Regions from separate parts of the Paenibacillus sp. FSL H8-0175 genome, predicted to be linked through region 1. Evidence: riboswitches for the same ligand, from Rfam matches in the RefSeq annotation. Region 1 holds a riboswitch; each other region holds the start of a gene.

Evidence for each region. Region 1 has a riboswitch for cyclic di-AMP ahead of MHH46_RS02790 (hypothetical protein). Riboswitches for the same ligand answer to the same signal wherever they lie in the genome.
Region 2: another riboswitch for cyclic di-AMP. It lies ahead of MHH46_RS26515 (TrkH family potassium uptake protein); the one in region 1 lies ahead of MHH46_RS02790 (hypothetical protein).
Region 3: another riboswitch for cyclic di-AMP. It lies ahead of MHH46_RS00545 (C40 family peptidase); the one in region 1 lies ahead of MHH46_RS02790 (hypothetical protein).
Region 4: another riboswitch for cyclic di-AMP. It lies ahead of MHH46_RS00190 (3D domain-containing protein); the one in region 1 lies ahead of MHH46_RS02790 (hypothetical protein).

The regions. Positions count from the first base shown of each region.
Region 1 is NZ_CP150299.1:625,729-629,721, forward strand. It holds gene MHH46_RS02780 (hypothetical protein) at 48-569, opposite strand; gene MHH46_RS02785 (hypothetical protein) at 584-1,138, opposite strand; cyclic di-AMP (ydaO/yuaA leader) riboswitch at 1,207-1,371, opposite strand; cyclic di-AMP (ydaO/yuaA leader) riboswitch at 1,791-1,980, shown strand; gene MHH46_RS02790 (hypothetical protein) at 2,231-2,647, shown strand; gene kdpF (K(+)-transporting ATPase subunit F) at 2,774-2,851, shown strand; gene kdpA (potassium-transporting ATPase subunit KdpA) at 2,864-3,993, shown strand, end outside.
Region 2 is NZ_CP150299.1:5,989,441-5,993,433, reverse strand. It holds gene MHH46_RS26520 (CPBP family intramembrane glutamic endopeptidase) at 1-1,656, opposite strand, end outside; cyclic di-AMP (ydaO/yuaA leader) riboswitch at 1,977-2,152, shown strand; gene MHH46_RS26515 (TrkH family potassium uptake protein) at 2,217-3,575, shown strand; gene MHH46_RS26510 (TrkA family potassium uptake protein) at 3,589-3,993, shown strand, end outside.
Region 3 is NZ_CP150299.1:112,716-116,708, reverse strand. It holds gene MHH46_RS00555 (M1 family metallopeptidase) at 1-860, shown strand, start outside; gene MHH46_RS00550 (hypothetical protein) at 872-1,702, shown strand; cyclic di-AMP (ydaO/yuaA leader) riboswitch at 1,921-2,059, shown strand; gene MHH46_RS00545 (C40 family peptidase) at 2,117-2,545, shown strand; cyclic di-AMP (ydaO/yuaA leader) riboswitch at 2,908-3,050, shown strand; gene MHH46_RS00540 (C40 family peptidase) at 3,056-3,547, shown strand; gene MHH46_RS00535 (GNAT family N-acetyltransferase) at 3,737-3,993, shown strand, end outside.
Region 4 is NZ_CP150299.1:40,620-44,612, reverse strand. It holds gene rsmA (16S rRNA (adenine(1518)-N(6)/adenine(1519)-N(6))-dimethyltransferase RsmA) at 1-173, opposite strand, end outside; gene rnmV (ribonuclease M5) at 170-721, opposite strand; gene MHH46_RS00190 (3D domain-containing protein) at 898-2,064, opposite strand; cyclic di-AMP (ydaO/yuaA leader) riboswitch at 2,350-2,579, opposite strand; gene MHH46_RS00185 (TatD family hydrolase) at 2,778-3,548, opposite strand; gene MHH46_RS00180 (HD domain-containing protein) at 3,600-3,993, opposite strand, start outside.

The DNA of each region.
Region 1 (3,993 bases):
CAGGCATGGTGAACACGATCCTTTCAGATTGAGAGATTTGCTTGAATCTATAATATAGAAAAGTAAGAGATGGATTTATTGATGAGATCGGCGGTGTCTGGTTCCGGGCAACTGTGTTTCTGCTGGGAGGCAGTGGATAAAGCTTTGGAAGGTTTGTAGTAGAGCCGTTCACTTCTGGAATTGCTCCCCCCTGCTGCAACACTGTACAGACGCCCTTGCTGAATATGCCCTGCCAAGGATTTACCCTGGAGCTTGGCCTTTAAATCCTGCAAAGCACCCTGAACTAGCTCAAGCTTAACCTGCTCCCAATCTGAACCTTCGCGGCGGACCTTATCCAGCGCTTCTTCAAGACGGCAATGACAGATGGCCCGTAAAAAAGAACTCCATTTAATAAGATCGAAATTTTTGGTGTTGGCAGAGATCAGACAAGCCCCCCAACTGCAGCCTCCCTTACAGGTGAGCTTCAGAATACCATAACGGCAGCCTTCAGCCCCTTCCATTCCATAGTGAATAGGCTCGGGTTCATCCAATACAAATACTTCAATGCGGGATAGTCTGCGCTGGTCCATAGTAGGGTTCCTCCTTAGATTTCCAAAAGCTTTAAGTCAACATGATGAGTGACACTAGCCTTTTCTACACAAGCGAGCATCTCCATTTTATTCTCACAGACTGCGGTATGCTCTAGCCATAGTCGGAACTTCTCTTTTCGTATAACAGATAGATGTAAGGGAAAGGTGCTGCGGGATCTCAAGACATACCAACCGGCGCTTACATCTTTCCAAGGCTCCTTGAAGGCTGTAAACCACGGGAGCTTTTGGTGTGATGACCAATCCTGCTGCTGCTGTTGTTCTCGAATTTTTTTATATATCTCATATACAATCTTAGAGTCTAAACAGTCTTTACAAGAAGAAGGTGTGCTGAACTGGCGAAGGGCTTGGATCTGGTTCTGGCCAAATGCATAGCCTACAATGTACCTGTGATTATGTTCTTCGAACCACAAGGCCCCGAAACAAACGTAATTTAGACTTATCGGCTCAAGCAGCCCTTGATGTATCCCTAAATAATAGTGCTTCAAAACATTCACCCCATCCAGCGTGCTATCACCTAATAAGCTTAGGTAACGCAAAAACCGCAGCAAGAGGAGGACCTCTGCTGCGGTTTTGGATTACAGGCAGATATACCTGGGCCAAAGCGTGGCGGATCAAGGGTCTCTCTCTTTACGCTTACGAGGTTAGCTGTCGGATTCGGACGGTGAGAGTCGCCCTACCTATTGAGACTTATGCAGTCTCCTTTGGATTCACCCCAAGTAGGCCAGATGGCCTGATGGTTCCCCCGTTCCCTGCGAATGCAGGAACTCAGCGTTGATTGTTTTTCATGAATTAGATTCAACCCGAATCATACTCTTTTCAAGATTTTCTGTAAAAAACGGAAAATGTTCTTTTAGAGCAATTTTAACCATATCCTGCCGACTACGACTGAAAAACGAGGTAAATAGGTATTTATGGCGTGTTATCGCGCCTCTTTCTCGCTCAGCCTCAGCTTCTTGCGTTTCTACCTATAATGGGAATTTGCAGTATTTTCGCTCTAAAAAGGTGAATAAAATCACATGTATTATAGATAGCGATTAAACGCTCCAAACTCGAGTAAACAAGAGATATAGAGAGATTAGATATCAAGTAAGCGCTATCTAATGGGAAAATAGTTTTTAATTTGCATTATTTTGGCATCATTCAGGTTTTACAAGTCTTCGTGCATAAGAGTATGATTACTCCTGTTTCAACGACAATCGAATATTTGATCCGCTTAATTTCCGGTAAGGAAAGCGGGGGAACCAACAATCGGCAGCCGATGTGAGAGTCGGAAGCCGGTTATGGGGTGAATCCTGTAGAGGGTGTGAGTGAGCTCGCATCTATACAGGTAGGGCGACTCTCACCGCCCGAATCCGACAGCTAACCTCGTAAGCGTATGGAGAGAGGATGAGTGCAATGTGACCGCTAGCGAGCCACAGAGGAGATCCTTTGTGGCTTTTTGCTGTGCTCTTAGAAGCAAAGCATTTATGGAGGCCTCCCCTAAGAGGTCGCTAAATTCATCATTAGCGGTATTTGTAAGGCAGCGTCTAATGACGTGACACAACCGAGCTTTAGGTTGTGCCCGAAAATGACGATAGGTCAACATCCTTTCGGAGATTTTCGTTGCCTCCTTGTTGTAAATGAGCAGGAGGAGAAAAAAGATGACGGATCAGAATGAATATGTGCTTGTATGTGCGCCTACAAAGGCGGGAGAACATTTCATTAAACTTCTGAAGTTCAGGGGTATTAAGATGGCGGGATTAACCAACAATGTGGCTGAGAAAGCTTTACTTGAGGAGCTCGGGATTGAGCAGGTTATTCTAGTGGATACCCGCCATCAGAGCACTTGGTTTCGCCCATCGTTCCCGGTAGGCAGGGTATATCTGTTTGAGAGCAGCTTTCCGCTTTGCTGCCGCTATATTCAGATGTGCCGTACCTGGACGACACAGCCGATTTTTGTGATTACAAGTTCAATAAATCCTAGATTGGTCTATAAAAGACTTGGTGCGAGCTATGTAATCTATTCCCATAGTGGTGATGCTGATTTTCTAATTGATAGATCACCTCATCAAGGATAATGGAAGGAGTGCGGAAGATATGATGGATCTGTATATGGTGGCTTCGTTAGCTGTAATTTACGGGTTATTTTATGGTTTTATGCGCTGGTGCGCAGGTGTAGTTGAGGATACGGGGAGGGATAAGCTGTGATTCTAGTAATCGCTGTTACCCTACTGTTGTTTATATATCTGGTTTACGCGTTGATTCATCCTGAGAAATTTTAAGGAGGGGCATTCATGGGCATTTTGCAAATAGTCGTCGTAATTGTAATTCTCATCTTGCTGGTCAAGCCGATGGGAACGTATTTATATCATGTATTTTCTAACGAACCGAATCGTACGGATCGCTGGTTTGCAGGCACAGAGAAAGGTATTTATAAGCTGATCGGCCTGAAAAAACGGGACGGAATGTCCTGGAAGAAGTATGCACTCAGCTTTGTTTTAACTAATATCGTACTGGTTGCTTTCAGTTATATTTTTCTGAGATTACAGCGGGGATTGCCGCTGAACCCGAATGGAATTGCCGATATGGAACAGACGCTTTCATTCAATACGGTGATCAGCTTTATGACCAATACGAACCTGCAGCATTATAGCGGGGAGACGGGACTATCGTATTTTTCACAAATGGCAGTCATCACGATGATGATGTTCACGTCTGCAGCGAGCGGATTTTCTGTTGCGGTTGCTTTTGTCAGAGGGATTACAGGACAGAAATCAGTCGGGAACTTTTTCGAGGACTTCGTAAAAGCACATATTCGTGTATTCATTCCATTAGCTCTGCTAGTTTCATTGGTGCTGGTAGGATTGCATGTGCCACAAACGCTCAAGCCATCGCTTGAGGTCACTACACTTGAAGGGCAGACGCAACAAATCGCTATCGGTCCAGTCGCTTCTTTGGAATCAATTAAACACTTAGGTACGAATGGTGGCGGCTTCTTCGGAGCCAATTCAGCACATCCTTTTGAGAACCCTAATCCACTTACGAACGTTCTGGAGATTCTCTCTATGTGGATGCTGCCAGCCTCTTTGCCATATATGTACGGATTGTTCGCTAAGAACAAACGTCAGGGCTGGGTGATTTTCACAGCAATGATGACCTTGTTCGTATTACTGCTGGGATTGAATTATTATGCGGAAACCAAAGGCAATCCAGCTATCAATGCGCTGGGGATCGAGTCTTCGCAAGGCAGCATGGAAGGTAAAGAGGTACGTTTTGGTATCCCGCAATCTTCGCTGTTCACTTCGGTAACAACGGCAGCTACGACAGGTAGTGTTAACAATATGCATGATACGCTGACACCGCTGGGTGGCATTACCCCTCTGGCCCTAATGATGCTCAACAACGTCTTCGGGGGAAAAGGTGT
Region 2 (3,993 bases), 1.8 Mb from region 1:
CACCGGCTTAGGTTTCTGTGGTGGATTAAATCGATAGACGATGTAAGCGACTATGAACGGTATAATAATCGCGAAGATACCCGCGCCTACATTTACGCTCTCCTTCATAAAGATCAGCGTAGCGCCCATCAGGATGCTGTCAAACACGACGTGGCTGAACATGACAGCAATAAACCCGTAACGAAGGAAAATATAGCTGAACAGCAGCCCGATTACAGTCAGCTCAATGGGACGGGAGCTGATGGGATAGATCGGATATAACGTATGGCCAAACGCCCAAACCAGCGTGGTGATCAAGCAAGCGATAAAAGTGTTCCGGAACACCTTTTTCAGCATAGGAATTCCGAAAAAGCGATAAATGGCTTCCTCAGATAAACCAGCGAGCCATGCGACGATAGGCAGAAGCCAAGCATATCTCATGTTATAAGGAGATTGGGTGGCGTCTGTAGTAGACCAATTGTGCAAGGTAAACGATAATATGATGAACATAACCGTCTGCACCCCTAGCAGAACGAAAGCCCAGATGTATCCAGCCCGGATACTGTCCAACACATATTGTCCATAGCCGGGCTCTTTGGCGCGGGGCCAAGGGTTCATGCCTTCCTCTTTTCGCCATAGGCCATTACCGCCCACTAAAGAGAAGTAGAGCAAGGAGGACATCAGCAGGCTGTACAAAGCATAAATGATAAACATAATGACAGAGGTAATCTGTGCTTCTAGCCCTTCGCCCGTTGATTCAGGCAGCATATTATAGGTGCTGATCATCATGATTACAAAATAGGCTGAGCTTAGGAATACTCCACGTTTAAAGGAAGTATGCTCTCTTCTAAGAATACTGTAGACGAGTGCCAGAATTCCTAAAATCAGTGTGGGTATACCGTAACCGAATAATGTTAGCTTTTCCGCTAAAGAGGTCTGTCCTTGTACGTAGGAGGTATGCCAAGCCGGTGCAGTGAATCCGGCATTAAAGCTGGATACCTGCTCTCCACTGAAATCAAAATAATAGTGCAATAAGGATTCGCCGACCTGAACAGTACTATCCGTATACACTAGCCCATGGCTTCCTGTATTCGATTCAATTTGTAGCTTGGCAGGATTTACTTCCCATTCCTGAAGCCAAGGACGAGCAAGATTCTCCTTCTGCGCTAGAGTGAGGTCAGCTCCCTTGTCCTCTTTTGCACCAACGGAAGCGATGCCTGACCCCTCTTCGGAGACAACTTTTGCAGCCTTTGAGAAAGCGACAATCTTACCGGTATACATATTGAGGTCAACGATGATTTGCGGTTCTTGCTCCGCTGAAGGAGTAAGCGTTGCCCGAAAGACATCAAAAGGATATTTTTGATCCAATTTTTTCTTGGTGTAGTCCTCCACAAGCTTCTCGCGAGACATATAACCATAAAAGGAAGAGTCCGTCTGGTAAAGTACATTCCATTGATCGTTTGGTGCTTCGGTGTAGTTGAGCTTTTGTTCTGCGAATAATATGGCTTGGTCACGGGCTTCTGCCTTGCTAATGACGGTGGTATCTTCACCTGTAGGGCTACTAAGCAGTGAAGGGGAAATCTGAAACATAATAAATAGAATAAGACCGATAATGCCCGAGATGATGAGCCTCTTGGAGAGGGCACGTTGCTGTAAGGGCTGGCCGACGGGATTCATGTAACGCCTCCTTGTTATGTACTGACAATGTTATGTTCCATTATAGTATTAGTGCCTGGTTGGTTACAAAAAACATTATATGTTCTTTTTATGGGTAATAGAGATAGTATAGAATAGTCATGTGAATTTATACCATGAATTTTATCGTGTTCATTTCTGCACGAATGATGAGAATCGGTGTAATTGCAGGGAAAACACGGAAAAGTGATGAGAAAAGGCACTCCTTTTGATGCAGTCTCTTTAAACCGCATTTTTTCATGTGAATGAGCATTAATTGTGTCTTTGTGAATTCACTAAATAACGTATATAATTTGTATGCAATTGTATAGTAGCCGAATTTCTGGTGAAAACGGGGGAACCATAAGAAGTGATGAAAAGTGGAGTGTACACGATAAATGGCACTTTCATCAGGGGTGAATTTCGTTCTGGGAACGAATAGGGCAGCCTGCACAGTCCGAATCCGACAGCTAACCTCGTAGGCTAATTTACTGCAGGAACCAAGTCAGCATTGGTTTTCCAGTGCTTTTTTTGTTGGAATTTTTGATAAGAAGGTGAGCAAAGTGGCTTCACAGTTTCGCAGGATTTCTGAATTTAAGTTTCTGAAGCTCTCGCCGCCGCAGATACTGGTGCTTGGTTTTGCATCGATCATTCTGATAGGGGCCTTGCTGCTTATGCTGCCCATCTCAAGCACAAGCGGGAATTCCGTGGAATTTATTGATGCATTATTTACTTCAACGTCGGCAACCTGTGTTACAGGGCTTGTTGTGCTGGATACCGGAACTTCGTTCACCATTTTTGGGAAAACCGTAATTATGATCCTGATCCAGATCGGCGGCTTAGGTTTTATGACCATGGCCACTCTATTTTCACTGGTGTTAAAGCGTAAAATATCTTTGCGGGACAGGCTAATCCTACAGGAAGCCATGAATCAAGGCTCTATGGAAGGAATTGTGCGACTGATCCGGAGAGTCCTCATATATTCTCTTGTCATAGAAGGCTGTGCCGCTGTGCTGCTGTCTATTCGCTGGGCTTTTGATATGCCGTTGGGAAAAGCGATTTATTATGGCATATTTCATGCGGTGTCTATGTTTAATAATGCGGGGTTCGATATTTTTGGGGATTTTCGCAGTTTAACTGATTATGTATATGATCCGCTTGTGAATATTATTGTGATGTTTCTGATTGTCTCCGGCGGGATTGGTTTTATTGTAATGTCAGATCTGGTGGAGTTTCGGGTAACCCGCAGGCTGTCTCTACATAGTAAAGTTGTCTTGTCCACCAGCACAGGGCTGATTCTGATCGGAGCTTTGGTTATTTTTATATTTGAGTTTACTAACACTCGTACCCTGGGTTCACTGAATTTCGGCGGTAAAATATTATCGGCCTTCTTTCAATCCGTGTCTCCCCGTACGGCTGGCGCGAACACAGTAGATATTGCTGGACTTCGGCAGGCTACACAATTTTTTATAGTGATTCTTATGTTTATTGGTGCTTCTCCGGGCTCAACGGGCGGGGGGATTAAGACAACAACCTTTACGATGATGATTGGTGCTGTAATTGCTATGCTGCGTGGACGGGAAGATGTTGTGTTGTTCCGTTATCGGCTGGCTCAAGAGCGCATCTACAAGGCATTAACGATCACGCTGCTGGCTTTGTTGTTAATCGCCTCTGTGTCGATGATACTCTCCACAACTGAAGACAGTAATTTCTTGGCAATCTTGTTTGAGACGACCTCCGCCTTTGCTACGGTAGGACTGACTATGGGGCTAACTCCGGAACTGTCAGCGATCGGTAAGATTCTACTCTGTCTGACGATGTTTGCAGGTCGGCTAGGTCCACTAACCTTAGCGTATGCACTCGGTCCCAAACAGGGTAAACCACTGTATAAGTATCCGGAAGGTAAAATAATTATTGGATAGGAGTTAATTAGAAATGAAAGCACAGCAATTTGTAGTAATCGGCTTAGGTCGCTTCGGTTCAAGCCTGGCGCTTGAGCTGATGGAAATGGGCTACGAGGTGCTCGGCATTGACCACCATGAAGAACGCGTGGAGGAAATGAGCGATCAGCTGACGCATACGGTAGTAGCAGATGCTACAGATGAGGGAATTATGCGCTCGCTTGGTGTACGGAACTTTGATTGTGGGATTGTTGCGATTGGTGACAATATGGAGAGAAGCATTCTGGCGGCCATTTTGTTGAAGGAGATTGGAGTCAAGCAAGTGGTGGCTAAGGCAATCTCTATCCTTCATGGCCGCGCACTGTCGCGGCTGGGGGTTGATCGGGTTATTTTTCCGGAGCGGGATATGGGGATTCGTGTGGCACATCAGCTGGTGACG
Region 3 (3,993 bases), 510 kb from region 1:
ATCCTACCCTTATTACAGCCTTTGGGGCCGCGGATTCTTCTCCAGATACCTCACTTGAAAGAACCGTCATTCATGAGATCGGCCATCAATACTTCTACGGTATGGTAGCCAGCAATGAATTCGAGGAGGCCTGGCTGGATGAAAGCTTTACTTCCTATGCCGAAGACAGACTTATGGAACAAGAATACGGTATCAAGTCTAATTTGCCTTTACAGGCCAGCCTGGTAACTATACCTGAGCCGTTAAATCTGGAAACGTGGAAATATGCAGGGGCGGATTCCTATAGCCGAAATGTTTATATCCGCGGCAAGCTTGTACTTAAAGATATCGAACGCCAGGTAGGTACCAAAGCAATGAACAGCATCATGTCCTCCTACGCTCGTAAGTTCCGTTTCCAGCATCCCGCTACGTCAGATTTTCAGAAAGTCGTTGAGAAGGTAACCAAAAAATCATGGCAGGCCTATTTCGATGACTATATTTATGGTGATGGTGCGCCTGACTTCTCAGTAGATACGATTACTTTTAAAAAAAATAACAGCGGCGATGCTCAAAGCTACGAATCATTAGTGAAGATTTCAAACAAAGGGAGCCATTACGTTGATGTTCCCGTGAAATTCACATTCGCCGACAGCTCTTCGGTGCAGCGGGTCTGGAACGGTGATGGAGCAGAGACTACGTTTCAATTGTTAAGCGATAAGCCTCTTCTCTCTGCTGAGATTGACCCTGAGCATTCCATCTTATTGGAGAGCAAACATTTAAACAACTTTAGGCTGGCGGAAATAGAGCCCAAGACGCTCTCTCGCTGGACGTTAAGTGTAACTAAACTACTTGAAACCGTGCTCGGAACTCTTGTCTGGTGAGGTGAATGATTGTGAGAACATCGATAACCCGCGGCTGGCAAAGCATGAAGGAGCAATTTTATATTTTAATTCTGCTCTTCATCTACCGACTGCTCTGGGGCTACTTTATGTATGGTTTCATCCGATCTGCTATTATTCCAATTCTACTGCGCTATCCAGATAAAGACGCCGGCGGCAGCGGTATGGGCAGACTGTTGTATTATATCGAGGGACAGTTCAGCTTGAATACTGACCCTGCGATACGCACTTGGTTATGGATGCTTCTAGGACTTGTTGTCTTGCGACTTCTGCTTTCTCCTTTCATAAGGGCAGGATTGCTGCATGAGCTGCACCAGGAGCGAAAGGGCGAGCGCGGGCTGTTCTTTTTCCCCGGCATGAAGATCTATGGACTACCTGTCTTAGTCTTTAGCCTAATCGAATGGGTGCTGACCCTGCTGCCGCTTTACTGGCTTGCTCCAAAAATGTACGGGCTGTTCTTATCCTCTTTGTTTAACTACACTTTGTTACTTCATTTAGTACCATACGTATTGGCATGGCTTATATATATTTTTATCGTGCGCCTGTTTCTTCTATATATGCAGTTTGGTTACACCGGCGGTACAGGAATGTTCTCCTCACTGTTCATCTGCTTGCGGTCACTGATTCCTGCTATAGGTGTTTCCATTGTACTTGGTGCGGGAGGCTTGCTCTTACTGCTAGTGTGCGGACTGACGGGTCTGTTCTGTCCCGGCCTGCCGGCACTTATAATACGGCAAATCTCACCACTACCTTCTACGCTCTTAAAAATGTGGGGAATCTCTGCACAATATCATCTATGGTGTAGCAAAGCATTTCCACAATAAATTAACCTTATTTGACATAATAAAAAGGTCCCAATTCCTGTATTCAGGAGCTGGGACTTTTTCTCATTACGGATAACTTAAGAGTATTTGCAAAATCATAAAAGCTCTGTTACAATAAGTCCTGTGCTATTAGTAACAATTTTGTAATCAATTGAAACGATTCCTACATAACTAAATGTATTTATCGTAAGTGTAACTGTCGAAACGTCATTCTCTTGGTGCTTAACACGCCTAATTCCTTTGCACCGGGAAGTGGGGGAACCATATTTTGGGTGAATTGATCTCGCTTTACAGGGATCATAGGGAATCTTCTACCGAACCCTTAAGCTAACCTCGCAGGCCTTGGAAGGAGTACATCTTTTGAAAAGACATAATTTAAGAAAAAAATGCGTCGCTGCGGCGCTAGGACTTGTAATGGCATTATCTATTGGTGGAGGAAGCGCCTTTGCCGACTCTAAGATGGACACTGTAATCTCAAAGACTATTGGAGTTGCCTATAAAACCGGAGGTACAAGCACTGCCGGATTTGATTGCTCTGGATTTACAAAATATGTATTCAAGAATGTGGGTCTTACTTTACCTCGTACATCAAAAGCTCAATATAGCGTTGGAACTGCTGTATCCAAAAGCAATCTGCGTTCTGGTGATCTAGTGTTCTTTAACACACTTGGCAATGGAGTATCCCATGTCGGCATTTATGTTGGAAACGGAAAATTCGCACAATCGTCCTCTTCGCGTGGAGTGACCATCACTTCACTCAGTCAGGCCTACTGGGCCAATCGTTATGTTGGCGCTAAAAGAGTAATGAGTACTTCAGCTTATCAAGCTGTAGCCTTCGATTGAAACCTTCCTCACAACTATAACCTCATAATTACAACTATATGAACCTGAATCTGATTATTCCCGTAATCAAATTCGGGTTTTTCTTTTTTCCATAATATATTTTTACACTAATAGAGCCCAATTGAAACACGTTTATTTGATAAAAATTGCAATTATATTAAAAATTAGGTCATTATTAACGCTTACATATGCCTTTCTACCGTAAAAATGCCAATTTTTCTGCATTAATATGTTAAAAACGATTGCCAAGCGGCTTTCTGTTTGTTACAATTAGCGCAGTGAGATTTTAGTAACATTTTTGTAATCATTAAGTTGTTATTTACAAAGGTTTTGTCATGTATTGATTACAAGCTAATCCTAATCAACAGTATGAGCCGAGTTTCCTAACTATTAGGAAAACGGGGGAACCAACTTTGGGTGAATTGACCTCCATTATATAGAGGGGTCATAGGGGACCTTCAACCGAACCCTTAAGCTAACCTCGTAGGCATTTGGAAGGGGTATACACTTTTGAAGAAGAAGTTAGCAGCAGCAGTACTAAGCTTTTCCATCATCCTCACCATCGGAGCAGGAAGCGCTTTCGCAGATTCCAAAATGGATAAAGTGATTGACAAGGCCATCGGTACTAAATACGTATCCGGCGGTATATCCACTAACGGATTTGATTGCTCCGGATTTACAATGTATGTGTTTGATAAGATTGGCATTAACCTTCCACACCAATCAGGTTCCCAATATCAAATGGGCACAGCAATCTCCCGTGATGATATAAGAGCCGGAGATCTTGTATTCTTCAATACAAGTGGCAAAGGTGTCTCCCATGTCGGCATTTATGTCGGTGAAGGTAAGTTCGCACACGCTTCTACCTCACGCGGTGTTACGATTAGCTCTCTGAGTGATAGCTACTACGTGAAACGCTACGTTGGTGCTAAGCGCATTATGAGCACAGACGCTTACCAATCGGTTGCTGCTGAATCGGAAGACAATGATGATGTCCAATAAGTAACGTACATAGGCTCTTTTCCAAGGTAACTCTTGGAGGAGAGCTTGTTTTTTTGTCTTATTACTTATTTACCCCTCTCATAATTTGTAAAACATTCCTCTCATATAAAGTTTCTGAGTCGAACCTCCCCCATTTTGTATATAATTAGTAATATAGCAATGTCCTCGTGAAAGGAGATCGTTGACCTTATGATAAATCCCTCGGTAACTTTTCATGTTGTTCCTATGGAGGCAATTCACGGAGAAGCTATTTGTAAGTGGAGCTATACGCCCCCATATAATATTTATGGCTGGATGCCGTGGGAGCAGATGCAGGCTCTTGGCATCGAGTTTGGCGATCCGCAGCTCCGGGAGGAACAATATATCTCCATATTAAATGAACAAGAGATTTTGTGCGGATTCGCACAGTTGTTCCCGATGGAAGGAGTCGTTCGTTTAGGAGTTGG
Region 4 (3,993 bases), 590 kb from region 1:
CCGATCTCCAGCGCCCCAGAATCGCTATCTAGTCCAGCAGCGTCTACAATCTTGTCCAAAATATTTTGATCAATCAAAAAATTCTGTCCCAGGCTTTTCTTGAACTTGAATCCATAACGTTGAATAATCTCTTTGGTCCGTTTTGGAGTCGAAATTTCCTCTCTACCACTCATGAAGTAATGCCTCCCTGATCAATTTGGGCGAGAGCCCCGGCAAATTCCTCCCGCGTAATCCCAAACATCGCCAGCCGCTTGTACAGCTGTTTGCCGTTACAATATCCGATTCCAAGCAAATTACCAAGCGCCATACGTCTTTCAGCAGCCCGAGGGTGTACAAGCATTCCAGCGGCCATAAGATCATCAATACCAATCAAAGCAGGTGCTCCTTCAAAAGAGGTATGTACATTACGCAGCGCATGACGAATCGCCTCTGGCGATGCATTCTCTACACCGATATCCCCTTTTCGAGTTGCGTCCTTCTCTGGAATAAAAGCATGCTTGCAGCCCGGCACCTTCGCTGAAACGATTTTACGAATTCGCTCCCCAGCATGGTCCGGGTCCGTAAGAATAATAACCCCTCTACGTTCCATAGCAAGCGCGATCTTAGCAATTACAGTCCGGTTTATAGCAGATCCGCCTGTCTCAATGGTATCCGCTTCTACAGCACGCTTAATGGCTACGGTATCGCTTTTGCCTTCAACGACGATTAATTCCTTAATCATATTTCTTGACTCCTTCCAAAAAAAGCAAAAAGAAGAGGATTCGCTCCTCTTCTTTTGGTTAAAGAATGTATAAGTGATGAGCGGTTGCTCTGCGATCAACGAAATGATCATCCAGCGTTCCTTAACGGTTATCATCACTATAGCTTATCAAAGGATTTTTTGCAAAAGCTTCAGTTCTAGTTAAGCTCTGGTTTCACAGGTCCAATCACATAAACGGTACGTGATTTACGGCCGAAATTACGAGCATGGCTCAGGGAATCATAATAGACATCCACTTTATTGCCTTTAATGGCACCGCCAGTATCCTCTGCACGGCGGAATCCAAGCCCATCGATATAAACCCACCAGCCAATAGGAATTACATTCGGATCTACTGCAATTGTACGACCTTCCGTTACGCGTGTTCCGGAGGCAGTTTTAGTACCTATCCCTGGCTCTTCTGACGAATAAGCTGTCATGGAGACGTTCTTAATCATCTTCTTGTACTCAAAGTCTACGCCAGCCTTGCTTGTGACGTTCTTAGTCTTAGCGCTAACTTTAGTCGTTTTGGAGGTAGTGCTTGATTTGGAAGTTGTTGTAGCTTTAGCAACTACAGTAGGCTTAGGAAGTGCTTTAGTACCAACGGCAATGATCTTATCTTTTGTTACCGTTTGTACTTCCTTGCCGATCATGCGCATAGAGGCCAGTTCTCCGTCTTGATAGATCTTTTCAATATGCTGAACCATGACGCCTGGTTTGCCTGCCTGTGCCACTCTAACTGTTCCCACAGTAAGGGAGGGATCTGCTGTCTTAATAACACGGAAAGGTAAGTTAGTTGTTCGCTGTACCGTTTGCTTGTTGATACGAACGATCTTAATCTCCATGTCAGCAGAGATGGTGGTGTCTAACGAAGGAAAAATCTTGTCATAGCCTTCTAGGTTGATACCCAGTTTGTCAATCGCTTGACCGATAGTGTCTTCGGTCGTATATAACGTTTTTGTTGCTCCGTCCGCAGTAAGGCTAAATTTCTGCGCACGATTGATAACGACACGGTCACCGTCTTTTATTTCATCACTCAGACCTAAAGATAATTCATCATGCGGCTGCAGCGAAATTTGCTCTTTCTCCAACACATCACCAAGAAGTGCTTCTCGCGTTTCAAGTGTCTGTGTTTGCCCGTCTATTACTAAAACTAATTGTTTATTACTTTGACCGTGTACGTACAGCAGAATTAACAGCGCGATTGCGATTGAAATCACACCTGCAAGTAAAAGTACGCGAGTATTTACTTGCTCCCACCGTAATGCGAAAGACCTGCTGGATGACTGCGAATCATGGGATACCTCTGGTTGGAATAAGCCCATTCTCTCCATCCTCCTTACATAGCCTCGTCGTCAATTTGTATATCATGAGGACTGAATTTCTTTGACGAAACTATTTGAGATTGTCACAGGATACGCACGTATTAACTTAGCGTCTCCTGCTCATGGATCGCCTGCTCGGCACAGCTACTCCCACACCTGTTATATAACAGTATGCGGGCAACATTCAGTTTATTCAAAAATAAAGAAGCCTAAAAAGAGTTCTCTTGAGGACTCTTTCGTGGCTTCTCCGATGTCAGAATACGCGGGAATGTTTGTGCACGAGGTTGCCTCTCTTACTTGCGCTTACGGGGTTAGCTGTCGGGTTCGGACGAAAGAGAGACGCCCTATTTCAGGTCACCCGCTCACGGCGGTTGCCCTTAAATTCACCCCAAAGACCACGTGAAGAAATCAAATATTGTTCTGCGGCAATTCCTAGTCGTATTCAAGATACAGGCATGCGGCAGTTCAATATTGGTTCCCCCGTTCTCCATACGGAGACTCAGCGAGACGATCCATGAATCAATGGCTGTCACAATAACAACAGCTCACATCACTGAAAAGATGATATCCTGTTTTGATGCATGTTGTAAAGGACGATTCAACCACGTTTACGCAAATATATGGTTAAAATATTGTAATAATCAGCCGTTTTTATATTAAAAAAGTTTAATATATCGGCCATTCTCTATTTTTCACCCGTTTTACTCCTGTTTTCAGACAATCCCAAATCGTTCCAGTGCGTTCGCATACGTAATTTTAGCCAATTCTTCCCATGTTAACCCTTTAATTTCAGCCGCAGCCTCTGCTACTAACTTCACATGAGCACTCTCATTTCGCTTGCCTCGGAAGGGGTGTGGAGTCAAATATGGAGCGTCTGTTTCGATCAATAATCGGTCCAATGGCGTCTGTGCAAGCACCTCTTTAGGCACTCTGGCATTTTTGAACGTGATCGGTCCTCCAAATGACAAATGAAATCCTAGATCTAGACACATTTTTGCGGTTTCCCAGCTGCCTGAGAAAGAATGCATTACGCCACCAATTTCATTTGCTTTTTCCTCCCGTAAAATCCGTACGACATCTTCATGGGCATCACGGTCATGTATGCAGATTGGCATTTTTAGTTCACGGGCTAGTCCAATTTGTTTGCGGAAGACCTCCTGCTGCACATCCTTGGGAGAGGTATCCCAATAATAATCCAACCCAATCTCTCCGATGGCCACCACTTTCTCATGGCTGCAAAGAGAGGCGATCCAATCGAGGTCCCCCTCTTTCATATCAATCGCATCCTGTGGATGCCAGCCCACCGCTGCATAAATATAATCATAAGATTCAGCCAGCTTCATCGTTGAAGGGATCGTTTCCCGATTAAATCCTATATTGATCATCTTGCTAACTCCGGCCTCTACTGCACGAGCTATAACTTCCTCGCGATCCTCGTCGAATTGAGGCGCATCTAAATGTGTATGAGTGTCGAACAGATACATTTTAAAGCTCACTCCTTGTTGTTTTTATCAATAGTTCCATAAATATTTGTATTATTTTGCAAAAATCTCTGCTACAGAAGAGGGCAACCGTGTAAGGGCTTTTTTCAGCTTATCCTGTGGGAAATATAGGTGATATCTGCCACGATGAATCCCGCTTATTGAGCGCACAATATCCGATACCTCTGAAATTTCCCGCAATTGCTCATTCCGATCAAGCAGTAAAATTTGATTATTGTCGAAGGCTGCTCCTGGACGGAACACATCATAAGGCAAATCTGTCGGATAATCAATCTCTAAGTCATATTCTGGGTTAAGTCCCGCTCCCGCAAAACTGCTGCGGATTTCCGTAATCATATCTGTATCCAAATTCTCGATCTCTACATATTTATACAGTTTACGATGAATAAAACGGGTACACAAGTCGCTTAATAACTCATCTTCTTCA